Regions from separate parts of the Bordetella sp. FB-8 genome, predicted to be linked through region 1. Evidence: predicted binding sites of a transcription regulator. Region 1 holds the regulator's gene; the other holds the start of a gene.
The links. Region 1 encodes sigma-54, which starts transcription at its own class of promoters, with help from an activator protein. Its sites were predicted from a motif close to TGGCANGNAANCTGCTTT; they were not measured.
Positions count from the first base shown of each region.

Region 1 (15,993 bases):
TCCAGGCCCAGCTTGCGCAGCGCCTGCGGCCGCACGTTGGAAATGAAAATGTCGGCTTCGGCGATCAGCGTCTTGAGTTCGGCCAGGTCGGCTTCGCGCTTGATGTCCAGTGCGCGAAAGCGCTTGTTGCGGTTCAGGTTGATGAAGGCCGCACCCATGCCGGTGTGCAGCGCGGGTTCGGCGTAGCGGAACACGTCGCCAGTGGGGGCTTCGATCTTGAGCACGTCGGCGCCCATGTCGCCGAGGATTTGCGTGGCGTAGGGGCCCATGCCCACCGAGGTCATGTCGATGACGCGCACGCCGGCCAGGGGGCCCGTGGGTTTGGCATTCGGATTCATCATGGCGATTTTTTCAGTAAGACCTGGGCAGGCCCAGCACCCGCTCGGCGATGAAACACAGGATGAGTTGCGGACTCACGGGCGCGATGCGCGGAATGTACGATTCGCGCAGCAGACGCTCGACGCGGTACTCGCGCGAGTAGCCCATGCCGCCCAGCGTCATGACGGCGGTCTGGCAGGCGTTGTGCCCGGCCTCGGCCGCCAGGTACTTGGCGGCATTGGCCTCGGCGCCGCACGATAGGCCGGCGTCATAGCGCGAGGCTGCCTTGAGCATCATGAGGTTGGCCGATTCCAGCTGCATCCAGGCCTGCGCCAAAGGATGCTGCACACCCTGGTTCATGCCGATGGGGCGGCCGAACACTTCGCGCTCCCTGGCATAGCGCGTGGCGATGTCCAGCGCGGCCCGGCCGATGCCCACGGCCTCGGCGGCGACCAGGATGCGTTCCGGGTTCAGGCCATGCAGGATGTATTCGAAGCCCTTGCCCTCCTCGCCGATGCGGTCCTCCTCGGGAATGAAGAGGTCGTCGATGAACAGCATATTGGTGTCGACGGCCGCGCGCCCCATTTTGTCGATCTTGCGCACTTCGATTTTGCCGCGGTCCAGTTTGGTGTAGAAGAGCGACAGGCTTTCGCTGGCCTTTTTCACCTCGTCCAGGCGCTGGGTGCGCGCCAGCAGCAGAATGCGGTCCGCGACCTGCGCGGTGGAGATCCAGATCTTGCGGCCGCTGACCGAATAGCCGCCCGGCACTTTGCGGGCGAAGGTCTTGAGTTTGGTAGTGTCCAGGCCCGCGTCGGGTTCGGTTACGCCGAAACAGGCTTTCTCCTGGCCGGCGATGAGCGGCGGCAGAAAGCGCGCCTTCTGTTCCTCGGTGCCGAAGACCACGACCGGGTTCAGGCCGAACACGTTCATGTGCACGGCCGAGGCGCCGCTCATGCCCGCGCCGGACTGCGCGATGGTCTGCATTACCAGCGCCGCTTCGACGATGCCCAGGCCCGCGCCGCCCACGGCTTCAGGCATGGCCACACCCAGCCACCCTCCCTCGCACACGGCCTTGTAGAACTCGTGCGGAAAGGTGCCGGAGACATCGAGCCGATCCCAGTACGCCATGTCGAACCGGGAGCAGACCGATTGCACGGCTTCGATGATGGATGTTTGATCTTCGGTCAGATCGAAATTCATGCACGCTTCCTTTGAGCTTGTATCGCGGCGCGGTCGCCCTCAGGCCGGGCGCACCACGCGTTCGGGGGATTCTTCATAGGGCGGGGAATAGATGACCAGAATCTGCGCGGGTTCGTCGCTGACAACGGTGAAGACGTGCATGGCGTGCGGCGGGAAAAAGCAGCAATCGCCGGGACCGAGTTCTTTGCACTGCCCGTTCACCTGGGCCACGGCCCGGCCGCTGATCACGTAGCAGACCTGCTCGATGCCGGGATGGGCGTGGGGCAAGGCGCCCTTGCCTTTTTCGATCGTGCCGTGGATGACTTCCAGGTGCCGGGATCCGACGGTTTCCGGGCCGATCAGGCGGCGGTTGAGCGTGCCCAGGTGATTGGCGGGGTGATAGCCCGGCGTGTCGGCGGTGGACACGAAATACACGGGAGAATTGCGGGACATGCTTGCCTGCTCCGGTGGCCGATTTGGCTTGGCCATATTTTTTATGATGAATAAATATTCTATATATTGAATTTATAGGGGAAATATTCCGGCATGACTAGCTGCAGTGCAGCATCGGAAATAAAAAAAGCCAACCCGGGTAAGGGTCGGCTTTCGGGGAGGCAGGCCCGCGTCGGAAGATCGTCCCGGGGGCTGCTGTGAGGCTTTACGCGATCGCTTCGTCCTGGGCGGTTTCGGCGATCATGCTGCGTGCCGCCGCGCGCCGGTTCACCGCGCTCAGCACCGCGCGGAACGAGGCCGTGACGATGTCGCCGTCGATGCCCACACCGAAACCGGTCGGCGCGTCGCCTACGCGCGTTTCCACGTAACAGGCGGCGCGGGTATCGGTGCCGGTGCCGATGGCGTGCTCGGTGTAGTCCATGATGCGGATGGGCTCGCCGACTGCGGCGACGAAGGCCGCCAGCGCGCCGTCGCCGCTGCCTTGCACCGTGCGGCGCTGGCCGTCGTATTCGAGTTCGGCGGTGACCGTGTAGTGCTTGCCTTCGCCGGCCGACGGATTGCTTTCGATGCGATGGCTGATCAGCGTCCAGGGCGAGGTCTGCGCCAGGTATTCGCTGTCGAAGATGCCGTATACGTCGCCCGAGGTCACTTCGCGGCCGGTCTCGTCGGTGACGCGCTGGATGGCGCGTGAGAATTCGATCTGCAGGCGGCGCGGCAGGACCAGGCCGTGCTCCTGTTCGAGCAGGTAGGACACGCCGCCCTTGCCCGATTGGCTGTTGACGCGGATGACCGCATCGTAGCTGCGGCCCAGATCGGCCGGGTCGATGGGCAGATAGGGCACTTCCCATACGGCGTCGGGCTTCTGCACCGCGAAGCCCTTCTTGATGGCGTCCTGGTGCGAGCCGGAGAAGGCCGTGAACACCAGGTCGCCCGCGTACGGATGGCGCGGATGCACGGGAATCTGGTTGCAGTACTCGGCGGTGCGGCGCACTTCGTCGATGTCGGAGAAATCCAGGCCGGGGTGGATGCCCTGGGTGTAGAGGTTGAGCGCCAGCGTCACCAGGTCGACGTTGCCGGTACGCTCGCCGCTGCCGAACAAACACCCCTCGATGCGGTCGGCGCCGGCCATCACGCCGAACTCGGCGGCCGCCACGGCGGTGCCGCGGTCATTGTGCGGGTGCAGGCTGACGATGATGCTGTCGCGGCGCGCCAGGTTCTTGCACATCCATTCGATCTGGTCGGCGTACAGATTGGGTTGCGTGGCTTCGATGGTGGCCGGCAGGTTGAGCACCAGCTTGCGCTCGGGCGTGGCACCCCAGGTCTCGGCCACGGCATTGGCCACTTCCAGCGCGAACTCGGGTTCGGTGGTGGAGAAGACTTCGGGGGAGTATTCATAGCGCCAGTCGGTACCCGGATGCTGGGCCATGTACTTCATGATCAGCTTGGTGCCGGTGACCGCCACGTTCCTCACTTCGTCTTTGTTCATGTTGAAGACGATCTTTCGGAAGGCAGGGGCGCAGGCGTTGTAGAGGTGGATCATGGCGCGCTTGGCGCCGGCGGCCGCTTCCACCGTGCGGCTGATCAGTTCTTCACGCGCTTGCGTGAGCACGATGATGGTGACGTCGTCGGGAATGCGCTTATCGTCGATGAGCTTGCGCACGAAGTCGAAGTCGGTCTGCGAGGCCGAGGGAAAGCCCACCTCGATCTCCTTGAATCCGATCTTGACCAGTTGGTCGAAAAAGCGCAGCTTGCGCTCGACGGTCATGGGCTCGATCAGGGCCTGGTTGCCGTCGCGCAGATCGGTGCTCATCCAGATGGGCGGGTGCGTGATGCGTTGGCTGGGCCAGGTGCGCTGGGCGTAGTCGTCCGCGAAGGGGCGAAACGGGATGTATTTGGTGGCAGGGTTGGCAAGCATCATGTCGGGGTCCTCGGGTCTTGTGAATCCGTTGTACCGGCTGCTGGCCAGGGTGGCGGCCAGGGCAACGTCCGCTAGGCGGCGGTGCCGGCATCAGTGCGCACGATGGTGCGGGCTGGATTCTGATTTTTTACAAGTAGGGGCAGGCTTGTGGCAAGCTGCGCCGCGGCAGGGATGAGCGCGGCCCGGGGGCTGCCGAACACCACGAACACTAGGCTCGGCAACCGATCGCTAGGTGTAGGGATAGCGCTAGAGCGGCTGGGACAGCCAGGAGGAAAGAACGCGCTGCGACAGACCCGGCGCGGGCGTTGCCCCAAGCCGTGGTGTGTGCAAAAAAGGTGCGTTGCGCATTCATCTTTCTAGTCTTTCATATTTTTCGCGGCAACGCAAATTTTTGCCTGGGGCGGCCCGGCCGCCCCGGAGCCGGCGGATCAGCGCGTTCGGCTCAGTGTGGGCTCGGCCTGGCGCCGCGCCGCGCGCGGCGGCTCCTCGAGTCCGGCATCGCCGACGGCGCCCTGGTCGAGGATGGCGCTCTGCGCCCGAGTCAGGGCGATCTTGCCGATGCGGTTGCTGCGCAGCTCGCGGTGCGCGCGCTGCAGGTCGCCGACGGTGAAGGGTTCGCTGCGGTCTTGCCAGACCCAGCGCAGCACATCGGCCACCTCCTCGCACAAATTGGGGCGCAGCTCGGCTAGTACGCGGCTGTTGACCGTGTAGAGTCGGCCGGAGGCCAGGCTGGAGAGTATCCAGGTCTTGAGCGAATAAAGAACGATGAGCGTCCAGATGAGCGCAAGGATGCGCCACAGCCAGGGGTTGATGAATCCGTAGAGCAGGCTGACGGCCGACGGTCCCAGGATGTGCTGCCAGCTCAGTCCGACTCCCTGATCCAAGCTTTGGATCCAGGGCGAGGCGTCGTTCAATATCCACGATGCGACATAGATCCAGATGCCCGCGGCGATGACGATGCCCACGGCCAGGATGGCCAGGCGCGTCAACGACAGCTTGAAAAGGGTCTGGCCGATGAGGCGGCGGTCCTGGCGTATACGGTCGGGAGTGGCTGGCATGTCTGGCGTGAGAAGGTTGGGCATCCGGGCGGCTGCGCCCGATTGACCTATATGATTGTACCTATGAGCAATCGTCCCGCCCTGGAAATTCGTCAAGGCCAGCATTTGGCTTTGACGCCGCAACTGCAACAGTCCATTCGGCTGTTGCAGCTGTCGTCCGTCGAACTTGAAATGGAGATTTCCCAGGCGCTGATCGAAAACCCGCTGCTCGAACGCGACGACGATCCGACCCCGGCAGCCGAAGCGGCCGATCCGCAGCGCGAAGATTCGATGGAGCAGGCCGACGCCCCGGGCGAATCGGCCGAATCGCGCTCCGATGAGATGCCCGGCTCGGGCGGAGTGTATTCCGATGACGACGACGGCATGCCGCAGGCCGCGCACACCGATACGCTGCGCGAACATCTGCTGGGCCAGCTTGCGTTGACGCGCGCCCTGGCGCGCGACCAGACCCTGGTGGGCATACTGATCGACGAACTCGACGACAACGGCTACCTGGGATCACCGCTGGAAGAGATACTGTCTTGGTTGCCGCCCGAGCTCGATGTCGATGCCGACGAATTGCGCGCCGCGCTGATGCTGCTGCAATCCTTCGATCCGCCTGGCATCGGTGCGCGCGACATGCCCGATTGCCTGCGGTTGCAACTGCGCGACCCCGATGTTTCGCGCCTGCCGGAGGCAGCCGATGCCCGGGTGCTGTCCTGCGCGCGGCAGCTATGCGCCCAGCACCTGCCGCTGCTGGCGGCGGGCAACCCGGCACGGCTGCGCGAAGTCCTGCAGTGCGATGCCGACACCTTGCGTTCGGCCTATGCGCTGATCGTGCGGCTGGACCCGCGCCCCGGCCGCGCCTGGACCGTGCCGGCGGCCGACTACGCCGTGCCCGACGTGCTGGTGCGCAAGACCGGCCAGGGCTGGCGGGCCGTACTCAACAGCGCCGTGGTGCCGCGCCTGCACGTCAATGGAGTCTATGCCCAGATGCTGGGCAATCGGCGCGAAGGCGGCCATGCCGCTTTGCAGGCCCAGCTGCAGCAGGCGCGCTGGATGATACGCAATGTCGAGCAGCGCTTTGACACCATCCTGCGGGTGTCCCAGGCCATCGTGGCGCACCAGTCGGACTTCCTTACCCACGGCGCCGCGGCCATGCGTCCTTTAATACTCAAGGACATCGCCAGCGAGCTTGGTTTGCATGAGTCCACGATTTCACGCGCCACAGTGCAGAAGTACATGCTCACGCCGTTCGGCACCATGGAACTCAAGCGCTTCTTTGGCACGGGAGTAGCGACCGACACCGGCGATGCCGCTTCGGCCACGGCGGTGCAGGAGCACATCCGCAAGATGGTGGCCGAGGAAAACCGCGGCAAACCCCTGTCCGACAACCAGATCATGCAGTGTCTGTCCGAGCGCGGCATCGTGATCGCCCGCCGCACGGTGGCCAAGTACCGCGAGGCGCTGCGCATCGCGCCGGCGGCGTTGCGCAAGGCGCAGGCGCAGGTGATGCGTTAGAGGCCGGGCGCCCAGCCGGTTCCCTACTCTGGGTTGTCTTGGTGATATCCGTAACGGCGTAGTGGCTGCGGTACCGGATGATCCGCTCTAGATCCTGCGATACATATAGGTGGTCGCGTGTCTGGCCTCGCCGTCCGGGTTCCATGCGTAATCGGGTATCACGCCCGCGACCTCGAAGCCGACGCTCGCATACAGCGGCTGCGCGGCGTCGCCGGTTCGCGTATCCAGGGTGATGAGCGTCTTGCCGAGTTCGCGCGCGCGATTGATGGCGTGATTCATGAGCGCCCGGCCGATGCCGAGCCTGCGCGCGCGCGGATGGACAATCATCTTCGCGATCTCGCAGCGATGAGGCTGATTGGCCGGCATACACGTAAGCAACTGCACCGTGCCGACAATGTCGCCATCGTGCTGCGCGCCCAAGAGGATTCTTCTTCCGGCAACGACCTCGGGGCGGACGCCTTCCAGCCAGAAGCGGGCCGCGTCGTCGAGAGAGAGCGGTGTCATGAAGCCTATGGCCGCGCCCAGGGCGACGCTGTCGGCAAGGATGCGGGAAAACGCTTGCACGCTTTGTTCGAGCGCGGGACCGTCGATTTCGATGATGTGCGGTGTCATGCGGGGCCGTTCCTTATGCCATGGCAATGATGTATCGGGCGGGCTGGTGGCCAGTCTCGAAGCACGATGCGCCGCGCAGCCGGTACCGCAGGCAGTCGCCCGGGGCCAGCTCGTGCCGGACTCCGTCGACAGTGAGCACGAGCGCGCCGGACAACAGCACGAGATGGTGTTCATGGCCCGCGAAGGCCGGGCGCTCGTAGGCAATGCGCTGGCGGGGTTCGATCGCGCACTCGATCATTTCGAGCTGCAGCTGGCGGTTGGGGGGCGAGAGCGAGCGCCTCGAGTAGCCATGTTCGAGGTCCTGCCAGACACTCTGTTCGGCATGGCGCACCAGCGGCGGAAAGTCCGCCTCCAGCGGAGCCAGCAGTTGCGAGAGAGGCAGGACGAAGGCCGATGCCAGGCGGCCCAGCGTTTCCGCCGTGGGGCTTACCTCGCCGTTTTCGATCCGCGACAGGGTGGCCCGGCTGACGCCGCTGCGGGCGGCCAGATCCTGCAGCGTAAGCCCGCGATCCGTGCGTAAGGTGCGTAGATGCTCGGCGAGGGAACGGTTCTGATTGATCTTGGGTTCATTCATATATGGGAATATATCCCGTATATGGGAAAATTTGGGGCGGTTATTGGCCCCGGACCGTCTGCCCTTCGAGGCGTGCGCTGCGCCCGGGCCGGCTTTTGCCCGCATTGCATTGCACGTTTTCGATCATTCCCGTTCAAACCGAATTATCGTCTGGCAGATGAACGCATGGATACCTGCATCGGAGGTGGGAATATGGCCTGGACCGGACGCGAATTGCGATCCACGATCAACGAGGACGGCACGCTCGTCCTGTCGCTGGAACAAGTCGAATTGACAGAACCCGGCGACGACGAGGTCATTGTCCGCATCGAGGCGACGCCGCTCAATCCCAGCGATATCGGTCTGCTGCTGGGTCCGGCGGACCTGTCCCGCATCGTGTCCGATGCTCCCGGCGCACGCATCGCGTTTGCCGTGCCACCGACGCGCCTGGCGGCGGTCGCCGGCCGGCTGGGCGTGTCGCTGCCCGTCGGCAACGAGGGCGCGGGCCTGGTCGTGGCGGCGGGAAGGAATGCGGCCGCTCTCGAAGGCAAGCGCGTCGGCATGTCCGGCGGCGCCATGTACGCCGACTACCGCAGGATCGGCATGCACGATGTGATGCTTCTGCCCCCGGGCGCCAATGCCGCGGACGGCGCCTCCATGTTCATCAACCCCTTGACCGCCCTCGGCTTTGTCGACACCGCCCGCCGGGAAGGCCACAAGGCCATCGTCCACGCGCCGGCCGCGTCCAATCTGGGCCAGATGCTGCAACGGATCTGCCTGGCCGATGGCATCGCGCTGGTCAATATCGTGCGTTCCGAGGAGCAGGCCGCCTTGCTGCGAGGCATCGGTGCGACTCACGTGCTCAACAGCAAGGACGAGGACTTCGCCGCCCGCCTGACCGACGCGGTTGCGCAGACAGGCGCCACCATCGCTTTCGACGCGATCGGCGGCGGCAAGCTCGGCAGCGACATCCTGCTGGCCATGGAACGCGCCGCCGCCCGGCGGCCGGGCGCCTACAGTCGATATGGCACCGCCGTTTTCAAGCAGCTCTACATTTACGGCAGCCTCGACCCCGCGCCGATCTTGCTGGATCGCGCCCCGCTGGGCTATGCGTGGAGCGTGTCGGCGTGGCTGCTCTTTCACTACCTGTCCAAGATAGGCCCCGATGCCGCGCAGCGCCTTCGCCAGCGCGTGGCCGACGAGCTGACCACGACCTTCGCCAGCCACTACACGCGCACCATCGGCCTGGCCGAAGTGCTGCGGCCCGAGGTGCTGCGCGCCGTCGAGCGCAAGGCGACCGGCGAGAAATTCCTGATCGATCCACGGCAGGGCTGATGTGCCGCTGCCGCCAGCGGTCTCCTGTCTCCAAGGAGAGGCTTTGTGGCGCGGCATGGAAAGCGGCATGCCGGATCCGGCATTGCGTCCGAGCCCGGCCATGCCTCCTTGTCACGTTGCATTACATATTTTGGCCGCCTGCCCCTTGTCCGTGCAGTATACAAAGACGATAATAATTCGCATGTATATTTGCATCTGCAATGCCATCACCGAGCGTCAGGTCCGCGCCTGCGTCGACGCGGGCGCCGTATCGCTGGATGACCTGCAGTTCGAATTGGGCGTCGCCTCGTGCTGCGGCCGTTGCGCCAGCACGGCCTGCGAATACCTGCCCGGCGGACGCGCCTCCAGTGTCTGCGAGGTGCGCGATGTCACACGGCCGGTGAAACCGGCCGAGGTCCTGGTCGAACAGGGCCAGGCCGCCAACAGCTCGCCCATTCCTGTCGTCGCCGCAGCCTGAGGCCGGCGGCCATATTCTGCAGTCGCCCCTTTTCTGCGGGAGGCCCGGGCCCTGCCTGGCCGCGGCCGGTCGTGCAGGCACCGAGCGCCCGGTCATTGCCCCAGTTGATGAGACTTGCCCTTGCCCACATACGGAATGGCATGGTCTATGGTTTCCCAGATGAAGCGACCCGAGGGGCTTTGCTGTTCTTCGGCGACGTGGGAAACCAGGCCGGCCGCGCGCGAAATGACGGCGAAGCCCCGCATGAGATCGGTGGGCACGCCCATGCCCCCCAGCAGGGCGGCGACGGCGCCGGTGGCGTTGATGGTGATGTGCTTGCCATAGGCCTGATCCACGGCCTGGGCCAGCAGGCGCAGGGCGCACACCGCGCTCTGGTCCAGTTCCGGTTCGGCTTCGGCCAGCGCCAGCAATTTCACAGCCCTTGGATCATCGGGCTTATGCAGGTGGTGGCCAAAGCCGGGCAAGGCCTCCCGGCTGCTGCGATGCTCGGCGGCGATGGCCTGGGCCTGGGCCTGCGGATCGCCGGCGCGGCGAATGCGGTCCAGCAGGCGCGAGCAGTTTTCCATGGTGCCGACAAAGCGGCTGCCCACGGACATCAGGCCGGCCGCGACCGCGCCTTGCAGGTTTTCCCGCGCGCTCATGTAGGTAACGCGAGTGGCTATGGCGCTTGGTGTCAGGCCGTGCTCCATCAAGGTGATGAGCACGGCGTCGAGCATGCGCAGATCGACCGGCCGGGCTTCGCGGCCCATGATCTGCGAAAACATCACTTCGGTGAAGGTCTTCTTGCCGATCAGGTCCTCGACCAGATCGGCGTCGCGATAAGACATGCCGGCGAGATGGTGCGCGCAGAGGCGGGTTACAGGTGTGTTCATGGCGTTTCCTTGAGAACGAGATTGCGCACTTCGGTTTTGAGCACCTTGCCGACCGACGATCGCGGCAGGCTCGCATAAATATGGAAATGCTTGGGCGTATGCACCGGGCCGACGAGCGCGCGCACGTGTGCTTTCATCTCGTCGTCGCCGGCCCGGGCGCCGGGGTGAAATTGCACGGCGGCATGTACGGCCTCGCCCCATTTTTCATCGGGGACTCCGAAGACCGCGCATTCGTACACGGCCGGGTGAGTCGACAGCGCATTTTCGACATCGGCCGGATAAACGTTGAAGCCGCCGGTGATGATGACGTCGCGCAAGCGGTCCTTGAGAAACAGGTAGCCGCGTTCGTCGATGAGCCCGCCGTCGCCGGTGTGCAGCCAGCCGTCGATCAGCGTTTCGGCGGTCTTGGCGGGCAGGCGCCAGTAACCGGTCATGACCAGATCGCCGCGAACCACGACTTCGCCGATTTCGTCGCGCGGCAGGATCCGTCCGTCGGGCGACATGATGGCCATGTCCGACAGCCATGTCAGGCGGCCCACCGAGCCGCGATTCTCGGGAACCTCGAAATCCTCGGGGCGCATTACCGTCACGAGTTGCGGCGCTTCGGTCTGGCCATAGGTGGTGGCCACCACGGGGCCGAAGAATTCGCGCGCCTGGTCGACCTTGTCGGCGGGCATGGGCGCGCCGCCATAGATAAGGTGGCGCAGCTTTGGGAAATCGGCACGCGTTGCGCCGGGTTGCGCCATCAGCATGTAGATCAGGGTGGGCGGCATGAAACACAGCGTGCCGCCGCGTTCCCTGAAAGCGCGGGTGACGGTCGCCGGCGTGGTTTCGTCGAGCAGCAGGTGCGTGCCGCCTTGCGCCAGAACGGGCACCAGGTAGGTTCCGGTGCCATGGGTAATGGGAGCCGCCATGACGTAGCGGTCTTCGGGCGTGAGCTTCCAGCAGGCGATCTGGTTGATGATATTTGCGTTCCAGGCCCGGTAGGGTTGCATCACGCCCTTGGGTAGCCCGGTCGTGCCGCCGGTGAATTTGATCGCCTGCGTGGCATCGCGCGGCAAGTCATATTGCACGGGTTGTCCGACCGCATGCCGCTGCAGCAGCTCGGCCATGGCGTTTTCCCCGCAGCCGTGCAGGCGCACGCGCACGCCGGTGCTGGGCGGCGTCAACTGATCGCCCGCCGCATCGACGATGACGATGGAAGGTTCGGTTGCCTCGATGATGCGGCCCAGCTCGCGCGAGGTACTGCGGTAGTTCAGCGGCACCCAGATCTTGCCGCTGGCCAGCGTCGCCAGAAGCGCGAGGACGTGGCCGGCCGAGTTGCCGGCGCAGATCGCCACCCGGGTCTGCGGTCGCGGATCCAGAGCTTGCAGGGCGGCCGCGAGTGCGGCGACCTGCGCAGCCAGATCCTTGTAGCTGACCTGTCCTTCGGGACCGTCCAGCGCGATGCGGTCGGGATGGCGCTCGGCAGCCCGCCAAAAGAAGTCGATGGGATACACCAGTGCTCCTTGCCTCGATTGCAGGACCGTATCAGTTGACCGAGATGTGCGCGGCTTTGATCACTTTGCGCCATTGAACGGTTTCATCTGCCATCAGCTTGCCGAAGGTCTGGGGCGTGTTCGGCAGTTCGGGCAAAGTGAAGCCGTCTTTTTCATAAAGCGCCTTCGTGCCGGGATCGGCCAACGCCTGAACGAGCGCGGCATTCAATTTGTCGATGATCGGCCGGGGCGTCGCCGCCGGGGCGACCAGGCCGAACCACGATTGGACGTGATAGTCGGGCAGGCCGGATTCGGCCAGAGTTGGCACCTGCGGCTCGGAGGCGATGCGATGCATCGAGGTCACGGCGAGCGCGCGCAGTTGTCCAGCCCGCACGTGCGGCAGCGACGAGGGCAGATTGTCGAACATGGAGTCGATCTGTCCGCTCAGCAGACCTGCCATGGCAGGTCCGCTGCCTCGGTAAGGCACATGCAGGATGCCGGTGTGTGTCTGCATCTTGAACAACTCGCATGAAAGGTGGATGGACGAGCCTACGCCCGACGAAGCGCAGGTCAATTTGTTGGGATGCGCTTTGGCATAGGCGATGTAGTCCCGGACGCTCTTGACGGGCAGCTTGGGATTGACCACCAGGATGTTGGGAATGGTGGCCGCCAGGCCTATGGGAGCGAAGTCCTTGTTGAAGTCGTAGTTGACGCGATGGTAGAGCGTCATATTGATCGCGTTGGCGATCGAGCCGAGATAGAGCGTGTAGCCGTCGGGCTGCGCGTGCGCGACGAATTCGGCGCCGATATTGCTGCCCGCTCCCGCTTTGTTCTCGACGATGACGGGTTGCTTGAGTATGGCGGCCAGCGGCTTGGCGATCAGCCGCGTGTCGATGTCGGTGGCACCGCCGGGAGCGAAGCCCACGATGATGGTTACGGGGCGCCGAGGATAGGCATCTTCGGCGTGGGCAAGGGCGGGTGCGGCCAGCGCGGCGAGCAACGCCAGCGGGCCGAGCATGCGGGTGCAGGAATGATGCATTGTCGTCTCCAGTATGTTGTCTCTATTATTTGGACAACACTGTGGTTGTCCGCACGCTGATGATCTGCAGTATTTGCATCCAGGCCTATCTCTGTTGTCCATAAAATGAACAAAAAAACCGGCGCGGCCGAATCGGGCCCTTCTACGCTGCGCAAGGGCCTGCGTATCCTGGACGTCTTGCGTCAGGCGGGGCAGGAAGGCCTGCACGTCGTCGATATCGCCGATGCCGCAGGCTTGCAGCGCTCGACTGCCTATCGGTATCTCGACGTGCTGATGGAGGAAGGCTATGCGATGCGCGATCCGGACAGCCCCCGCTATCGCCTGGCGGTCGCGGTCGCCTCATCCGTCGACACCCCGCACGTGCAAGCCGTGCGCCGTCTGCGCCCCGTGCTGCGGCAGATCAGCGATGCATTGGGGGATTCGTCTTTTTTGATATGCCGCTCAGGCGGCGATTCGCTTTGCCTGCATCGCGAAATCGGCACGTATCCGGTGCAGGTGCTGACGGTCACGATAGGCCACAGGCAGCCGCTGGGCGTCGGCTCGGCGGGATTGGCCCTGCTGGCCGCTCTGCCCGAGAACGAGGCCCGCGAAATGATCGAGCAGAACACAGCTGCCTATCGCGCGTATGGCGGCATGACAATGGCACAGATGTGCAAGCTGGCCGACAATACCCGCACGCGCGGCTGGTCGGTGGTGGGCAATTCGGCGGTACCGGGGGTGCTGGGCGTGGGCGTAGCCTTGCGCGACGAAACGGGTTATCCACGCTTGGCGATCAGCGTCTCGTCGACGATCGATCGGATGCCGGCGCAGCGCCAACGCATCATCGCCGAGCTCATACGAGAGCAACTTGGGCGGCCTCGCCCACGCCGGTCTTGATCGCGGCGTGGCAAAAATCTCGTATGTCTTGCGCCAACTCGCGCGCCGCCACACCTGCGGCAGGGTTCAGGCGCAAGGCCAGCTCGCTGGACGCCGGGGGCGGCAGCAGATCGTCGCAATCCTGGGTGCCGGGCGTCATGCAGCGCTCGGCCAGCAGCGCGATGCCCAGCCCGCCTTCGAGCGCGGCCTGCAGGCCGTGGATGTTGGGGCTTTCATACGCGATGCGCCAGCGCAGGCCGGCGCTTTCCAGGGCATGGATGGCGCGGTTGCGATAGATGCATCCTTGCGGAAAGGCCACCAGCGGTATCGGATCGGGCAGCGGTCTGCCGGCCCCATGCCGGCCGCGCAGCCAGCGCAGGCGCTCCGGCCAGGCAGCCAGGCATGGTCCGGCGCCGGGCTCGCGCTTGACCAGCGCGACGTCGAGCTCGCCGCGGTCCAGCGCGCGGCCCAGCTGCACGCTCAGGTCGCAGCGCATGGCGATGCGGGCTCGCGGATGAGAGGCGGCGAAGTCGGCCGCCAGGGCTGTCAACTGGGATACGGCGAAATCGTCCGGCACGCCGAGGCGGACGATCTCCACGCCGGGCTTGCCGCTGACGGTTTCGCGGATCTCGGTGGACAGGGCCAGCATGCGGCGGGCGTAGCCCAGCAGTCTTTCGCCGTCCTCGGTCAGGTCGACCTGACGGCCGATGCGGCGGAACAGGGCGCAGCCCAGGTTGGATTCGAGCTTGCGGATCTGCTGACTGACGGTGGACTGGGTGCGATGCACGCGTTCGCCCGCGCGGGTGAACCCGCCGGCGTCGACGACGGAAACGAAGCTGTGGAGCAGATCCAGGTCCATGGAGCGATCTTCCCGGGGCAAATCATTCGAATTTCAAATACTTTTGATCTAAACAAAGAATTTGTCAATGAATGAGAGCGGGCGCAGAATCGCTGCTCCAGATCCGGCCGACGAAGGGCCGGCGCCGTTCCCGCTTTATCTACTGCCGGTAGCCAGTCATGAAATCGTCCCTCGCCCCAGCCCTGAGTCCCGGCGCGCCGCTGCATGCGACCGGCCCGGATGCGCGGCAGCGCACGGCCTGGGGCATGATCGCCGTCTTCTGCGTCCTGTGGAGTTCTGCCTTCGCCGCGGCCAAGATGGCGCTGGAAGATTGCCCGCCGCTGATCCTGCTCACCATCCGTTTTCTGGTGGCCGGCGCGCTGATGATGATCATTGCAGTGTTCACGGGCGGCATGAAGCGCGGTCCGCGGCGCATGGGTTGGCGCGACTTCGGGTGCCTGGTGGTGCTGGGGCTGTGCAACAACGCGCTGTATCTGGGCCTGAGCTGGATCGGCATGACGACGGTGTCTTCGGCGTTCACGGCGGTGCTGATCAGCACCAATCCCCTTTTGACCGGCCTGCTGGCCGGGCCGATGTTGGGCGAACGTCTGGGATGGCGCCAGTACGCCGGGCTGTGCCTGGGCCTGGCCGGGGTGGCGCTGGTGCTGCGCTCGCGCTTTACCGGCATGCATGAAGATCCGCACGGCGCGCTGCTGGTGGCGGGCGGCCTGCTAGGCCTGGTGGCGGGCACGCTGCTATACAAGCGCCTGGCGCCCAGGACCACGATATGGGTCACCACGGGCGTGCAGGCGCTGGCCGGCGGCACGGTGCTGCTGCCTTTTGCCCTGCACTACGAGTCGCTGCGGCATGTGCGTCTGACGGCCAGTCTGTTCTGCAACATGGCCTACATCATCGTGGGCGTTTCGGTGGGCGGCTACGCCTTGTGGAACACGATCCTCAAGCGGCAGAGCGCCACATCGGCCAGCGCCCTGCATTTCCTGATGCCGCCGCTGGGCCTGTTTTTCGGCTGGCTGATCCTGCGCGAGCCGGTGTCGTGGTTGGACATGGCGGGTATCGTGCCCATAGGCCTGGGCATCTGGCTGGCCACGCGCCGCGCCGCATGACGATTGAGATGAAATTAAGAGCAAGCGACAAAATGCGATAGGCCTGGATCGCAGACGGGCATGCCGGGGTATGCTTTCCCTGTCCGGCATCGCGTCGATCGCGACATGGGCCGTGCCATGCAATCGGGAGCGCAAAATGAAAGGCGACAGGCAAGTCATTCAGTATCTGAACAAACAACTCACCAATGAACTGACAGCCATCAATCAGTACTACCTGCATGCCCGCATGCTGGATCACTGGGGCTTCGAGAAGATGGGCAAGCACGAGCGCCAGGAATCCATCGAGGAAATGGGTCACGCCGACAAGCTGATCCAACGCATCTTCATGCTCGATGGCCTACCCAATCTGCAGGACCTGCACAAGCTGCTGATCGGCGAGACTGTGCCTGAAATCCTGGCTTGCG
Region 1 covers NZ_KB907784.1:1,470,300-1,486,292, forward strand. Annotated here, with positions in the region: gene H143_RS0107010 (CaiB/BaiF CoA-transferase family protein) at 1-341, opposite strand, end outside; gene H143_RS0107015 (acyl-CoA dehydrogenase family protein) at 352-1,518, opposite strand; gene H143_RS0107020 (cupin domain-containing protein) at 1,558-1,950, opposite strand; gene leuA (2-isopropylmalate synthase) at 2,156-3,868, opposite strand; gene H143_RS21360 (hypothetical protein) at 4,297-4,926, opposite strand; gene rpoN (RNA polymerase factor sigma-54) at 4,990-6,426, shown strand; gene H143_RS0107045 (GNAT family N-acetyltransferase) at 6,514-7,038, opposite strand; gene H143_RS0107050 (helix-turn-helix domain-containing protein) at 7,052-7,612, opposite strand; gene H143_RS0107060 (zinc-binding dehydrogenase) at 7,778-8,926, shown strand; gene H143_RS0107065 (bacterioferritin-associated ferredoxin) at 9,108-9,383, shown strand; gene H143_RS0107070 (citryl-CoA lyase) at 9,476-10,255, opposite strand; gene H143_RS0107075 (class I adenylate-forming enzyme family protein) at 10,252-11,754, opposite strand; gene H143_RS0107080 (tripartite tricarboxylate transporter substrate binding protein) at 11,786-12,772, opposite strand; gene H143_RS0107085 (IclR family transcriptional regulator) at 12,878-13,648, shown strand; gene H143_RS0107090 (LysR family transcriptional regulator) at 13,605-14,486, opposite strand; gene H143_RS0107095 (DMT family transporter) at 14,732-15,589, shown strand; gene bfr (bacterioferritin) at 15,726-15,993, shown strand, end outside.

Region 2 (15,993 bases), 1.8 Mb from region 1:
CAAGCGCTGCCTCGGATTTTCCGATTCGACCATTCTTTATGCGGGCCGGCTCGCGGTCGAGAAGAACATCGACGTGCTCGTGCGGGCACTTGCGATCGTTGCCCGGGACGTACCCGATGCGATGCTCGCCCTGGCCGGGCACGGCACCGCCCGCTCCCGGCTGGAGCAACTTGCGGCCGAACTCGGTATCGGCCATCGGGTAAAGTTTTTGGGCACGCTCGATAAACCGGCGCTGGCGCAGGCCTATCGTGCAGCGGACGTTTTCGCGATCGCCAGCACGTCCGAGACGCAGAGCATGGTGTTGCTGCAGGCGATGAGCTCGGGGTTGCCCGCCGTCGGGGCGCGCTGGCGCGCCTTGCCCGAATACATTGCCGACGACGCGGGGTTGCTGGCCGAACCCGGCGATGCCGACCAGTTTGCCGCGCACCTGCTGTCGCTCCTGCGCGAGCCGGCGATGCGCGCGCGTATGGGTGAATGCGCCTGGGCGAAAACCCGCCGCTTCGGTCTGGCCGAGACGGTCACCGCATGGGAACGGATCTACGCGGCGGCGGGTGCCGCACACGGAATCGAACAACACAACGAGCTAGGAGCGTTTGGATGAAGTTGAGCGTCGTCATTCCCGCCTACAACGAAGAAGACTATTTGCATGCCTGTCTCGAATCGGTCTCGGCCGAGCTGCAAGCGAATGCGGCCCGCGGCGCCTTCGAGATCGTCGTCGTCGACAATGCGAGTACCGATGGCACGGCGCAGGTCGCTTCGGCCTTTCCCCTGGTGCGGGTGGTGGCCGAACCACGCAAAGGGTTGACGCATGCCCGCCAATGCGGCCTGGAGGCGGCTCGCGGAGAAATCCTGGCCTATGTGGATGCCGATACGCGCATGCCGCCGGGCTGGGTCGCACGCGTGCTCGATACCTACGAACGCGATGCCGACGTCGTGTGCGTGAGCGGACCTTATGTCTATGACGAGCTGTCGCGGGCCAAGCGCGCTTTCGTACAGCTTTACTGGCGGCTGCTGGCCATGCCCATGTACCGCTTCACGCACTACATGGCGGTCGGCGGAAATTTCGCCGCGAGCAAGGCTGCGCTCCTGCGCATAGGCGGATTCGATACAACGATCTCGTTTTACGGCGAGGACACGAACATCGCCCGTCGTCTGGCGCAGGAGGGCAAGGTGGTTTTCGACTTGCGGCTTGTGATGCGTACATCGGCGCGGCGCTTGCAAGACGAAGGGTTCGCCACGACCGCAGTGCGCTACGCGCTGAACTTCGGATCGGAAGTTCTCCTGAAGCGGCCCCTAACCCGCCAATACCGCGATATCCGCTAAAGACGCGGCGCGCGGGCAGACCCGGGCATTCGCCGGGCGCATCGATGTCGATGTGCCCGGCGCAATACCGGTCAACGATCGTTTGACGGCAGCTCGAACACCAGGACTTCGGCGTTCGCGCCTTCTTCCAGTACCACCTTGGCCTCTTCGCTCAAGGCCAGGGCGTCGCCCTCGCCCAGCTTCTGGCCGTTGACCGTAAGATTGCCGCGGGCTAGGTGGACCCAGGCACTGCGGCCAGCGGCCAGCGGCAGCGTGGCCGACTCAGCTCCGTCGAACAGGCCGGCGTACAGGCGCGCATCCTGGTGTATGACCATGGAGCCGTCGGCGCCGTCGGGGGAGACCAGTTGGCAGAGCCGTCCGCGCTTTTGCGCGTCGGAGAATTTCTTCTCCTCGTACTCGGGCGCGATGCCGCTCACATCAGGTTCGATCCAGATTTGCAGCATATGCGTCGGCTTGTCGGTTCGCGGATTGAATTCCGAGTGCAGAACGCCGCTGCCGGCGCTCATGCGCTGGACATTTCCCGGTTCGATGGTCGAGCCGCTGCCCATGCTGTCCTTGTGGGCGATGGCGCCGTCGAGCACATAGGTGATGATCTCCATGTCCCGATGCCCGTGCGTGCCAAAACCGCGCCCCGCCGCGATGCGGTCGTCGTTGATGACACGCAGCGGACCGAATCCCATGTGATTGGCATCGAAGTAATTGGCGAAGGAAAAGGTGTGATAGCTGTCGAGCCAGCCGTGGTTGGCGTGGCCGCGATGATGGGCTGGGCGTGGGGTAAGCATGGCAGTTTCCTCAGTGGTCGGTGAATGGCCTTGCATGAGAGGGTTGCGCTCGCTTTCTCTCGCAATTCAGGCCTGATGTGATGCATTATGCGCATGCGCGGCGGCCTTGATGGCGAACCATCTTGATGAGATCATTCAAATTATTTGAATGATCCATATTCCTCCGCCCTCCCCCGATTGCAGGCTTTCATCATGTCCCAGCGGCAACCCATCACGCCCGAACTGCTTTTCATGGTCGACGCCATTGCCCGGCACGGCAGTTTCGCCCGGGCGGCGCGGGAACTCGGCAAGGTCCCCTCGGCGGTCACTTACGCGATCCGCAAGCTGGAGGATGGCCTGGACGTGCTGCTGTTCGACCGCAGCGGCCACCGCGCCCAGCTCACCCCGGCAGGTCAGACGCTATTGCGCGACGGCCGCCGCGTGCTGCAGTCGCTCGATGACTTGGCTTATCGGGTCAGGCGCGTGGCCACGGGCTGGGAGGTGGAGCTGCGAATTGCGGTCAGCGCACTGCTGCCCTGGCGGCCGTTCTACGATTTGATCGAAGCGTTTCGTCAGGTAGGCGTAAGTACGACCCTGCGCTTTACCGCCGAGGTATTGAGCGGCAGCTGGGACGCCCTGGTCTCGGGCCGGGCCGATCTGGTCATCGGCGCCGATGCGGCCGGCGCTCCGGCCGGCGCTTTTCAGTCCCAGGCCATGGGACGCGCGCGATTTAGCTTCTGCGTCGCGCCGCACCACCCCCTGGTTGCGGTGGCCGACCAGCGCAAGCTGACAGCCCAGGACATCGCCGCGCACTGCGCCGTCGTCGTGTCCGACACGTCGCGCGACCTCCCCCCGCGCACGCGCGGCCTGCTCACGCAGCAACCCATGATCATCATGCCCACCATGCAGGACAAGATCGAAGCACAGGTGCGCGGGCTGGGCTGCGGGTATCTTCCTTTGTCGCTGGCCTCGACCTACATCGCCAACGGCCTGCTGGTGGCTTGCGACACTGAAGAAGGCATCGCTATGTACGAGGACCTGGCCTATGCCTGGCAGGCCAAGCGGCCTGGAGCGGGTCTGGCGTGGTGGCTGGACAAGCTCAAGTCGCCAAGATTGTGCGCCAGCCTGCTGGACGGCCACCGCTGAAGGACTGCGGCGACCGCCAGCCGCCTTCATCATCGCGGCGGACGGATCGACGCGGGCAGCCTGATGCGCACGCCGAGTCCCCGACCTTCGATGCCGGCCGCATATTCCAGCTTTCCACCCAATTGGGTCACGATACGCGCGACGATCGACAGCCCCAGGCCGCTGCCCTTTTCAGTATGGTCGGCACCGCGAAAAAAACGATCGTTCAAGCGCGACATATCCTGCGGGTCTACACCCGGACCGTCGTCCTTGACTTCCAGACCAAAGGCTCCAGCCTCGTTGCATGCGGCAATCTCTATGCGGCCTCCCGCGCGGCCGTACTTGATCGCGTTGTCGACAAGGTTGTCGAACAGTATGCGCACCAGCGCAGGCGGCGCCTGCACCATGACCTGCCCGCCGGATCGCAACACGAGTGACATCTGCTTGCGCTGGGCATTGGCATGCTGCTCAGCCAGGCACGCCTGAGCTGTCTGGGCGAGGTCGACCCATGAACTGGGCAGCGGCGTGCTTTCTTCAAGCCGGGCCAGCGCCAGCAACTGATCGGCCAGGTGGGCACTTCGGTCGACTGCGTCCACCACGCGCTGCATCGCGCGCCGCTGGCGTTGCGGGTCCCGCGCGGTGAGGGCCACCTGCGCCTGGACCTTGATTGCGGCAAGCGGCGTCTTGAGTTCGTGCGCCGCATCGCTCGTAAAAGCACGCTCGCGGTCGAGCGACTGGCGCAGACGCCGCAGCAGCATATTGAGGGCGGAAACCAGGGGCACCACTTCGTCGGGAATGTTCTTGATCTCGATAGTCTCGAGACTGTCGGAGGAGCGCTCCTCGATTGCCTTGGACAATATGCGCAGGGGCGTCAGGCTTCTTCCAATAGCGATCCAGATCAATACGGCGAGCACGGGTAGCGCAAACAGGAGCGGACGCGCAACGCGTTTCGCGCTCACGGCGGACACGGCGGAACGATGCGAGCACTGCTCGAAAATGCGCACGATGCGACCGCGCGCAGGGTCGCCGGTCGTATAGACATACCATCTCGCGCGCTCCGCCGATTGGCCGCCAGCCGCGCGCCCGGGCAGCGCAAATGCCGGAACGCCCGGGCTGGCAGCCAGCACGCGGCCATCGGTGGCCATGATCTCGTACAGCAGGGGCATCGGCTGATCATTGTCCCCGTCGTCGTCCCGCGGAGGGACGCTTGCTTTTGCGAAGACCGGCAAATCGTCCAGGTCCAGCACGAGCAATGCGCGGGCGACCTGTTCGACGCGCGCCTTGTCCCACTCCCCGACCTCATGGGCAGCCTGGCGATAACTCGAGTAAAGCGAATACAACCAGACCGCCGCGACGCCGGACAGCACGATTAAGGTCAAACGCTGTCGGATCGAGCCCATTATGTTGGCGCCTCGATCACGTAGCCGATGCCGCGGATGGTGCGGATCAATGCCGAACCCAGTTTCTTGCGCAGGTTCGACACATGGACTTCGATCGCGTTGCTTTCGATCTCTTCGTTCCAGCCATATAGGCTGTCCTGCAGTCGGGCGCGGGAGAGCGGCCGGCCCTGGCTTCCCAGAAGCTCGACCAGCAGTGCGCACTCGCGCGAGGTCAGCCCGATGCGTTCGCTTCCGCGCATGACCGTAAGACGCTGCGGGTCGACAATCAGACCGCCGTATTCGATTGTGTCGGTGCCGCGGCCTTGCGAGCGCCGCACGAGCGCACGGCAGCGTGCGATCAGCTCGGTCAGATCGAACGGCTTGCCGACATAATCGTCCGCTCCGGCGCCCAGGCCACTCACCCTGTCGGCAACGGCGTCGCGCGCAGTCATGACCAGGACCGGCGTATGGTCACCGCGCTTGCGTATCCAGTCGAGCAGTTCGGTGCCGGATATATGGGGCAGGCCGAGATCGAGTATGACCAGATCGTATGGCGTGGTCGCCATCGCCAGTTGGGCCTGCCTGCCATCGTACGCCCAGTCGACCGCCATGCCCACTTCGGCCAGCCCGTCCTCGACCCCACTGCCTATCAACCTATCGTCCTCGACGAGTAATACACGCATCGCTTCGGTTCCAGTTCAATGCGAAAAGCCACTATCGCAGCAACAATAACCGCTTGATCCGACGCATATCAAGAGCGTGTGCAATGCCGCCGATACTTAAGATTTCGCTAATGCGAGATCCTTAAAGTTTGCGGCGTTAAGCGCGCCATTGCGACATTTTTCTATTCCTGGATTTTCACGCCGACCCGGTAGCGCACGATCGCATACCTGCGCCGTCTCGCCGCGGGGGGCCCGGCCCGCGCCGCAGAAGCCAAAATAGGGGTACCCGCAAGCCGCAAATGAATAATTCAAAAGCGAGGCAGCATGCCGGTGAACGGCGGCTTATTCGTCTTCGATGCCGAGCTCGCGCAGCTTGCGCGTGATGGTATTGCGGCCTATGCCCAATCTGGAGGCGGCTTCGACGCGACGGCCGCGGCTGGCGTCCAGCGCGCTCTGCAGTAGGATCTTCTCGAACTGGCGCGTGAGCGTGGTCATGACGGCGGGTTCGCCGCGATCAAGGCGTCGCCGTGCGTCGCGCATCAAGGCATCCTCCCAGGAGTCCAGCGCGGCGGCTTCTGCGCCCGCCGCAAGCGTGGGAGTATGGGTTGCCGGCATTGATACAGGCCTGGCAAGAGCACCTGCCACCGCCCCGCCCTGCTCCATCGCCCGGATTTCCGGCGGCAGATCGTTGCGGTCTATGGTCTGGCCGGGCGCCATCACGGTGAGCCAGTGGCAGAAATTTTCCAACTGCCGCACATTGCCCGGAAAGTCAAAGCGCGTGAGCACGGCGATGGCCGCGGGCGTAAGCCGCTTGACCGGCACGCCCAGTGCACGCGCGCTGCTGGCCAGGAAATGATTGGCCAGCGCCGGAATGTCCTCAATGCGTTCGCGCAGCGGCGGCAGGCGCAGGCGGATCACGTTCAGGCGGTGGAACAGATCTTCGCGGAACAGACCTTGCTCCACGCGCTGCTCCAGCGGCTGGTGGGTGGCGGCCACGATGCGCACGTCCACACGCACCGGCTGCGAACCACCTATGCGGTAGAAACTGCCTTCTGCCAGCACGCGCAACAGGCGCGTCTGCAACTCGATGGGCATGTCGCCGATTTCATCGAGGAACAGCGTGCCGCCGTTCGCCTCCTCGAAGCGGCCGCGCCGCAGCGTGTTGGCGCCGGTAAAGGCGCCGCGTTCGTGGCCAAAGAGTTCGGCTTCGAGCAGGTCCCGGGGAATGGCCGCCGCGTTGAGCGCGACGAACGGGCCGTTGGACCGCGATCCGTGGCTGTGCAGCGCGCGGGCCACCAGCTCTTTGCCCGTGCCCGAATCGCCGGTAATGAGTACGGAGACCCTGGACTGGGCCAGGCGCCCGATGGCGCGGAAAACTTCCTGCATGGCGGGCGAGGACGACTGCGTCATCATTCTCTCGCCGTCGAGCAGGCTGTTTTCGATCTGCGGATCGTCCTGCGCAACGCCCTCTTTCAAGGCGCGCTGGATCAGCGCCACCGCCTCGTTCACGTCGAACGGCTTGGCCAGGTAGTCGAATGCACCGCCCTGAAAGGCCGCCACGGTGCTGTCAAGATCGGCATAGGCCGTCATGACGATCACCGGCAAGGCGGGATGGCGTTCCTTGATCTGGCGCAGCAGGTCCAGGCCATTGCCGCCAGGCATGCGTATGTCGGACACCAGCGCCGCGGGCGTGTCGCGGCCCAGGGCCTGGATCACGTCGGCGGACTGGTAGAAGCTGCGCGTGGAGACGCCGGCCCGCGCCAGGGCCTTTTCCAGTACCCAGCGTATGGATTGATCGTCGTCGACTATCCAAACCGGCTTCATTGCGGCCTCCGCGCAGCCGCCCGCGACGGGCAGTTGCCTGCGCGCAGAGCAGCGAACGAAGTGAGCGTGGCAGTACACATCAGTGAATTTGTTCCATGGGGAGGATCAGGCGGAATTCGGTGTGGCGCGGACGTGATTCGAATTCGATCAGTCCGCCGTGCTGCCTCACGAAATCCTGGGCCAGGCTCAGCCCCAGGCCGGTGCCTCCTGGCCTTGCGGTGACCAGCGGGTGAAAAATGCGCTCGCGGATATGCTCGGGTACGCCTGGACCGTTGTCGATGATGGACAACACCAGCGCCAATCGATGGCGCCGATGCGCCAGCACGACCTGGCGGGCGACGCGGGTGCGCAGAACGATCTGCGGCGGCGGCACGCCGTCCGCCTCTTTTTGCAGCACCAGTTCCTGCGCAGCATTGCGCGCCACGTTCAACACCGCCTGCATCAGGCGCGCGGCATCACCCTGAAGGTCGGGCGCCGATGCGTCATAGTCGCGCTGCAGGGCGACGCGTTCGCGAAACTCCGCCTGGATCAGGGCGCAGACGCGCTCGCAGATTTCATGGATATTGACCGGTTTGGCGTCCAGCGGCTGGCGTTTGGGGCCGCTCAAACGATCGACCAGAACCTGTAGGCGGTCGGCTTCGGAAATGATGACTTGCGTGTATTCGGCCAGAGCCGCACTGGGCAGCTCGGCCTCCAGCAGTTGCGCCGCGCCGCGCAGTCCGCCCAGGGGATTCTTCACTTCGTGGGCCAGGTTGCGCAGCAGTTCGCGCTGGGATTCGATTTCTTCGACCAATCTCTGGCCGCGGTCGGCCACCGTGCGCTGCTCGATTTCGCGGGTTTCGATCAAGACCGGCCAGGGTTGACCCGACAAGGCCACCGTGGTGACGGAAACCTCGACGGACTCTTGGCCTCGCCGCAGGGACGAGAGCTGGCGCGCATCGGCGAAGATGCCGGCGGCAGCGTGTTCTATGGAAGTTTGCAGCGATGCCGGATCGTCGTAGAGTCGATCGGCCGGCAGGCCTCGCAATTGCTTGCGGGACCGGCCGAACAGATCTTCCGCGGCGGCATTGGCAAATTCGATATGGCCCTGGGCGTCCAGAAGAAATACGGACGTCGCGAGCAGTTCATAGGCATCCGTGTTCATATTCGAAAATACCAAACCGCCGGTGCAGCCGGATTACAGGCTGTAATACATATCGAACTCGACCGGATGCGTCACCGTGCGCAGACGCTGCACGTCGGCTTCCTTGAGCGCGATGTAGGCGTCGATCATGCCGTTGGTGAACACGCCGCCGCGGGTCAGGAACTCGCGGTCCTTGTCCAGCGCTTCCAGGGCCTGGTCGAGCGACGAGCACACGGTCGGGATCTGCGCGTCTTCTTCCGGGGGCAGGTCGTACAGGTTCTTGGTCGCGGGATCACCCGGGTGGATCTTGTTCTGCACGCCGTCCAGACCGGCCATCATCAGGGCCGAGAATGCCAGGTAGGGATTGGCCATGGGATCGGGGAAGCGGGCTTCGATGCGGCGGGCCTTGGGGCTGGGCACGTGCGGGATGCGGATCGAGGCCGAACGGTTGCGCGACGAGTAGGCCAGCTTGACCGGGGCCTCGAAGTGCGGGACCAGGCGTTTGTACGAATTGGTCGTCGGGTTGGTGATGGCGTTCAGGGCGCGGGCGTGCTTGATGATGCCGCCGATGTAATACAGCGCGAATTCGGACAGGCCGGCGTAGCCGTTGCCGGCGAACAGGTTCTCGCCATCCTTCCAGATGGACTGGTGCACATGCATACCCGAGCCGTTGTCGCCAACGATGGGCTTGGGCATGAAGGTGGCGGTCTTGCCGTAGGCGTGCGCGACGTTATGAACGACGTACTTCAGGACCTGGTTCCAGTCGGCGCGCTTGACCAGCGTGCTGAACTTGGTGCCGATTTCCAGCTGGCCGGGTGCCGCCACTTCATGGTGATGCACTTCGACGGGAACGCCCATGGCTTCGAGCACCAGACACATTTCCGAGCGCAGATCCTGGAAGGAATCGACCGGGGGCACGGGGAAATAACCGCCCTTGACCTTGGGACGATGGCCCAGATTGCCGCCCTCGAAATCCAGACCGGACGACCAGGGGGCTTCTTCGGAGTTGACCTTGAGGAAGCAGCCCGACATGTCTTCGCCCCATTTGACGCTGTCGAAGACAAAGAATTCGGGTTCAGGACCGAAGTAGGCGGTGTCGCCCAGGCCAGAAGACTTCAGATAGGCTTCGGCGCGCCGCGCCAGAGAGCGGGGATCGCGCTCGTAGCCCTTGCCGTCGGACGGTTCGATCACGTCGCAGGTCAGGATGAGGGTGGGTTCTTCGCGGAACGGATCCAGATTGGCGGTGTCAAGGTCGGGAGCGAGCATCATGTCCGAAGCTTCGATACCCTTCCAGCCGGCGATCGAGGAGCCGTCAAAGGCCTGGCCGGTGACCAGCTTGTCGTCATCGACGACGGAAACGGGAACCGAAACGTGCTGCTCTTTACCGATGGTGTCGGTAAAACGGAAGTCGACGAACTTGACGTCGTTCTCAGCAATCATCTTCAGAACATCTTGGGGGCTTGCCATGTCATCTCCATTGGTCATTAGGTGTCGCGGGGATATCCGCCCGGCTGACACAAGATAAGCAATATGTGTGCCAGTTCAAAATTTCGGGGTATTCCCGAGGCGGGGTGAAAAATCGGGATTGAATGATCTAATTTGGTGCAATTTACAGTGCGCGACGCATCGTTATAGTGCATTCAATTCGATAAGAACATCTCTTGCAGGTCATTTAGGAAGCGCCATCCCAGGGAACTGGCCTGCAGGCGGGTCGGATCCGCGTCCAGCAATCCCCGGGAGACGGCTGCTTCCAGTTGGTGCGCGATGGCCGCCAGCGACAGGCCCGTGCGCTCGGCAAAGAGGCTGGAGGCCACGCCGTCGCGCAGCCTCAGGGCATTGAGCATGAATTCGAACGGCAAGTCCAGCGTACCCAGCGTGCGGGTTTCGGCAATGTGGCTGCCGTCTGCCCGTGATGCCCGTTCCATCCAGGATTCGGGCTGGCGCGCGCGCGCCTCGCGCACAATGCGGTCGTGGAAGGAGATCTTGCCGTGCGCGCCCGGCCCCAGGCCCAGGTAATCGCCAAACTCCCAATAATTGAGATTGTGCTTGCATCGCGCGCCAGGCCGGGCATAGGCCGAAACCTCGTAGCGCTGCAGGCTTGCCTGCGCCAACTCGGCCTGCACGGCATCCTGCATGGCGGCCGCGGTATCGTCGTCGGGAAGATCCCGGGGCGGATACTTGGCGAAGACGGTATTGGGTTCCATCGTCAAGTGGTAGAGCGACAAATGCTCGGTGCCGAAGGACAGGGCCTGGCGCACGTCGGCCAGGCAGGCGTCCAGCGTCTGGCCGGGCAGCGCGAACATCAGATCCAGGTTGACGCGGGCCACGGCTTGTTGCGCCATGCGGATGGCCGCCCTCGCCTGCCCGGCATCGTGAATACGGCCGAGTTTTTGCAATTGCGCGTCATCGAAGCTCTGAATGCCCAGCGACAGGCGCGTCACGCCGCTGGCCGCGTAGTCGCGAAAACGCCCGGCCTCGGCAGTGCCGGGATTGGCTTCCAGGGTGACCTCGGCATCAGGCAGCAGGCGCAGATGCGAGCGCAGCATGGCCAGCAACTCATCCAGGCCGGCCGCCGAAAGCAGGCTGGGGGTGCCGCCGCCGATGAAGACAGAAACAACCTGGCGGCCCCAGATCGAAGGCAGCGCCTGTTCGAGATCGTGGCGCAAAGCATCCAGGTAGGCACGCTCGGGGATGTCGCTGGCCGCGTGCGAATTGAAGTCGCAATACGGGCATTTGCGCACGCACCAGGGTACGTGGACATAGACCGACAAGGGCGGCAGGCTGGTGAGCGTGGTGCCTGGTCGCTGGGCCGGACGTCCGTCGGGCTGAAGAATAATGGTCCTGGACACTGCGGGCTGCCTAGAATGCCTGAAGCTTGGCGAGTAATTCTTCCAGCGCGCGGGCACGGTGGCTGATGCGATTTTTCTGCTCGGGCGCCATAGCGGCCGCGGTCAATTCTTGCTCGGGCAGATAGAAGTGCGGGTCGTAGCCAAAGCCGTGGCCGCCCTGCGGCGTATCGACGATTTCGCCGTGCCAGATGCCCTCGCCTATTAGCGGCTGGGGATCGTCTTGCGACCGCACCAGAACCAGCAGGGCCACATACCAGGCGCGGCGGTTGGGTTGGCCGGCCAGTTCCCGCACCAGCAGCGCATTGTTGGCCGCGTCGCTTTTCTCGCCGCCCATGCGGCGCTGCGCATAGCGTGCGGAGTAGACGCCGGGCGCGCCGCCCAGGGCGGCTACGCACAGACCCGAGTCGTCGGCCAGGGCCGGCAACCCGGTATGGCGGCTGGCATGGCGGGCCTTGGCCAGCGCGTTTTCCACGAAGGTGACATACGGCTCCTCGGCCTCGCTGACGCCGAACCGGGATTGAGCAATGAGCTCTATGCCCAGGGGCGCGAACAAGGCGGAGAATTCGCGCAGTTTGCCCGGGTTGCCGGATGCCAGAACCACCTGGCGCAGGGAGGAATTCGAATCGTTCATAGACTGCGATTGTATAAGCGCGGCAAAATGGACTGCCACAAATCGGCAATATATACAGCCCAGAATGGCTGGCTGCATCTAAAATTCGCCCCCCCTATGTTCGAAGTCGACGCCCCGCTATCCCTGGCAACCGAATTTGAACGCATTGTCCGCGATGGACAGTTGCAAGCGCATTACCAGCTCATCGCCGATTTGTTCCACGGCAGCATTCACGGCTACGAAAGCCTGATCCGCGGCCCGCGCAACAGCCCGCTTCACCTGCCCGCCAGCCTGTTCGGCACAGCGCGCAGACTGGGGCGCCTGGTCGAACTGGAACTGGCCTGCGCGAAGGCCGGCCTGCATGGGTTCGTGCAAAGCGGCGCACAGGGCAAGCTCTTGCTCAATTTGTCGATCAACACTGTCCTGGCCTGCTGGTATCAATGGGGCGCCGACCTGCCCCGCCAACTGCTCGACGACAGCGGCCTGCCGTCCGACAGGCTCGTCATCGAATTGACCGAGCAGGACGCGGCCGACGACGTGCACGGGCTGCTGCAGGCCCGATTTTGCCTGCGCGAGCACGGCATTGGACTGGCGCTGGACGACTATGGCGCGGGCAGCACCAATCTACAGCTTTGGGTGAGGCTGCAGCCCGATCTGGTCAAGATCGACCGCCATTTTTTCTACGGTATCAGCAGCAGCGCATCGGGTCAGCAGTTGATTCGCGCGCTCATGTCGGTGGCCCAGGCGCTGGGAACGCCGCTGCTGGCCGAAGGGATAGAGACGGCCGCCGACCTTGCCACGGTGCGCGAGCTGGGCATGCGTTATGTCCAGGGCTGGCATCTAGGGCTGGTCGAACCCCAGCCCCAGGTCGAATTGCCCGAGCCGGTGCTTGCGCTGCTGCGGCTGGACCGGTCGCGCCGCGTTCAGGCTGAGAGCGGCACGGTCGGCACCCTGCTCATCGAAGCCATGGCAGTGCAGCCGGAGCACCATACCAACGACGACATCGACAAGATGTTCCAGGATTTCCCTGACCTGCATTCGGTGGCCGTGCTGGACCGGGAACACCGGCCCATAGGCCTGATCAATCGGCACACGTTTTCCGAAAAGTACGCCATGCGCTATACGCGCGATCTTTTCGGCCGCGACCCTTGCGCGACTTTCATGAGCCACCGGCCGGTGATGCTCGATGTCGGGACACCCATCGACAGGCTGGCACCGGTGCTGGCCTCGGAAGACCAGCGTTACCTGCGCGACGGCTTCATCATGACACGGGAAGGCCGCTATGCGGGCCTGGGCACGGGCGAATCCCTGGTGCGGGCAGTGACCGAGCTGCGCCTGGAGACTGCGCGCTACGCCAACCCGCTGACCGCGCTGCCCGGCAACATCCCCATCAAGCGGCAGATGCAGCAACTCATGGCTGGTTCGGAGTGCTTCATCGCCTGCTATGGCGATTTGAATCACTTCAAGTCCTTCAACGATATGTACGGATACTGGCGTGGCGACGCCGTGATTCAGCTGTGCGCCGAAGTCATCAAACGGTACTGCGATATACAGCAGGACTTCATCGGACACGTGGGCGGCGACGACTTCGTGATGCTGATGCGCAGCGGCGACTGGCAGGCTCGTCTGGAAGACATGGTCGCGCAATTCAATCAGCGGGCCATCGACCTTTACGACGAACACGACCGCGGTCTGGGCGGCATCGAGTTGCAGGATCGCTACGGCGTGACGCGTTTTTTCCCTTTTGTCACCCTGGGAGTCGCCGCCCTCGTGGTGCAGCCGCAGCGATGCCAGGGCGTCGAACCCCAGGCGGTTGCGGCCGCCGTTGCAGAACTCAAGCGACGCGTCAAGAGCGAGCGCGCCTCGCTGCTGGTGGACGACTACGCAGCGCTGGCCAATGCCAAATAGGCGGTGCGTTCCGGAGCCGGCAGATCGAGGCCGGCGGTGTGTCTGTCTTCGAGTTTGAAAGCGGCCACGGCATTGCGCAGGCTTTGGGCCAGGCCAGCCAGTTCTTCAGCCTGGCTGGCTGTGCGCTCGACCATGATCGAGTCCTCCTGAGTACTGCGGCCCAGCGCCTCCACAGTCTGATTGACCGAGGCGAGGTCCTGGGCCTGGCTCAGGCTGGCCTGCGAGATGCGGGACATGATGTCCGTAATGCCGTCGACCGACTTCACAACGCTGCCAATGGTAGAGCCGGCCAGGCCAACCTCTCGCACGCCCGCGCCGATGCGCCGGCCGGTGTCGTCACCTTGTCTGCAACGACGGCGACAATTTCGGCGATACGACTCGAAGCCTTGGCGATGCGCTGCATGCTGGCCACGGCATGCCTAGACCGTTTGGCCGCCCTGGCGGGCCAGGGCCAGCGACCTCCTGCATCGTGTGGCTGGCTTTGCCGGCCTCGCGCGCATTGTTGGTCGCGGCGTCGGTCAGGTGCGCCTGAATGGCGGACGACTCATGCAGAGCGCTGGCCTGCCGGCCGCTGCGTGCCGGCACATCGTTGCCCGCTTCGGCGATATCGGCCGCGCACGGGGCGCGCGAACGCGCATTCAGGTCAGTGCAGCCCGCTGCGCGGCGAGCAGCCGCGCAATGCCGTTTTCGGCCAACGTGAGCATCGCATCGAGCTGGGCGCGAGTGAAGGTGGCCTCTTCGCCTGTCCCTTGCACTTCCACGAAGGCGCCGCTGCCGGTCATGATCACGTTGACGTCGGCCTGGCAAGCCGCGTCTTCCTGGTAATCCAGGTCCAGCACAGGCTGGCCGTCGACCAGGCCGACCGATACGGCCGCGACATGATCGCGAATGGGGCTGGCCTGCAATTGGCCACGCTCGATCAGCAGCGCCACGGCGTCGGAGGCGGCGACCCAGGCGCCGGTGATGCTCGCGCAGCGCGTGCCACCATCGGCCTGCAGCACGTCGCAGTCCAGATGCAGCGTGCGTTCGCCCAGGGCCTTAAGATCGATGATGGCGCGCAGGCTGCGACCGATCAGGCGCTGGATTTCCTGGGTGCGGCCGCTCTGCTTGCCCTTTGCCGCCTCGCGCTCGCCGCGGGTGTGCGTGGCGCGCGGCAGCATACCGTATTCAGCCGTCACCCAGCCCTGCCCTTGGCCTTTCAGAAAAGGCGGCACCTTGTCCAGCACGCTGGCCGTGCACAGCACGTGGGTATGGCCGGCCTTGACCAGGACCGACCCCTCGGCGTAACGGGTATAGCCGCGCTCGAGCGAAAAAGGACGTAATTCGTTGGCTTGGCGGCCCGAAGGGCGGGAAATCGTGGTCGTCACGGCAAGGACTCCGTATGGGCGGGGATGCATGGGCATCGGATAGCCCGGATTGTACGGGGCCTGGCTGCGCGCCTTCGGCATGCAGCCTCTTTTGCTCCGGAACCGGCCCGCGAACAAAAAAACCGGAGTGGTATTCTCGACGAGATACCTTCTACTTGAGGACGCATCTCATGATCCGCAGCATGACCGCCTTCGGCAACGCACGGGCCGATCTCGACCAGGGTTCGATCGCTCTGGAACTTCGCAGTGTCAACAGCCGCTATCTGGATCTTTACTTTCGCCTGCCCGATGAACTGCGGCATGTCGAGACGCCGCTGCGCGAGCTGCTGACCTTGAGCCTGGGACGCGGCAAGGTCGAGGTCCGCGTATCGTTTGCGCGCCATGCAGGCGCCGAGTTGGCCCCGCTCGATCCGGCCTGGCTGGAGCGCCTGTCCGAACAGCTCAGGGTGGCGCGCCAGGCCATGCCCGATGTGGCTGCCCCCCGCCTGGTCGAACTCTACAACTGGCCCGGGCAGCGCGGCAACGACGCGCTCGATCCCCAGGCATGGAGTGCCGCGTGCATGCAGGCCGCCAGACAAGCCCTGGATCAAATGCAGGAAGGCCGCGTGCGCGAAGGCGCGCGCCTGGCCGGCATGATGCGCGAATGCGCCGAAGGGGTGGCGCGCATCGTGGCCGAGGTCGAGACCCTGCTGCCGCGCCTGCTGGCCGAGCACAAGGAAAAGCTGGCGACCAAGCTGCGCGAATCGGTCAATGCCGCCGCGCCGGGCGGTTTCGCCCACATCGGGGGGCCGGAGCTGTCCGAACGCCTGGCACAGGAGGCCTCGCTTTTCGCCCTGCGTATCGACGTGGCCGAGGAACTCTCGCGCCTGCGCTCGCACCTTGAGGAACTGCAACACCTGCTGTCCGACGGCAAAGGCAGGCAGACCGGCAAAGGTGCCAACGGCAGCGCCGGCAAGCGGCTGGATTTCCTCTTCCAGGAAATGAACCGCGAAGCCAATACGCTGGGGTCCAAGGCCGCGAGCCTGGAGGTCACGCGCGCAGCCATGGATCTGAAGCTGCTGA
Region 2 covers NZ_KB907784.1:3,283,308-3,299,300, forward strand. Annotated here, with positions in the region: gene H143_RS21700 (glycosyltransferase) at 1-601, shown strand, start outside; gene H143_RS0115720 (glycosyltransferase family A protein) at 598-1,323, shown strand; gene H143_RS0115725 (pirin family protein) at 1,395-2,105, opposite strand; gene H143_RS0115730 (LysR family transcriptional regulator) at 2,298-3,230, shown strand; gene H143_RS0115735 (ATP-binding protein) at 3,260-4,609, opposite strand; gene H143_RS0115740 (response regulator transcription factor) at 4,609-5,271, opposite strand; gene ntrC (nitrogen regulation protein NR(I)) at 5,593-7,074, opposite strand; gene glnL (nitrogen regulation protein NR(II)) at 7,154-8,218, opposite strand; gene glnA (type I glutamate--ammonia ligase) at 8,252-9,664, opposite strand; gene hemW (radical SAM family heme chaperone HemW) at 9,838-11,046, opposite strand; gene rdgB (RdgB/HAM1 family non-canonical purine NTP pyrophosphatase) at 11,057-11,677, opposite strand; gene H143_RS0115770 (EAL domain-containing protein) at 11,774-13,564, shown strand; gene H143_RS0115775 (hypothetical protein) at 13,537-13,872, opposite strand; gene rph (ribonuclease PH) at 14,203-14,961, opposite strand; gene H143_RS0115785 (YicC/YloC family endoribonuclease) at 15,102-15,993, shown strand, end outside.
Region 2: a site for sigma-54 is predicted at 9,720-9,737, ahead of glnA (type I glutamate--ammonia ligase). Genes of this name have one in related genera too.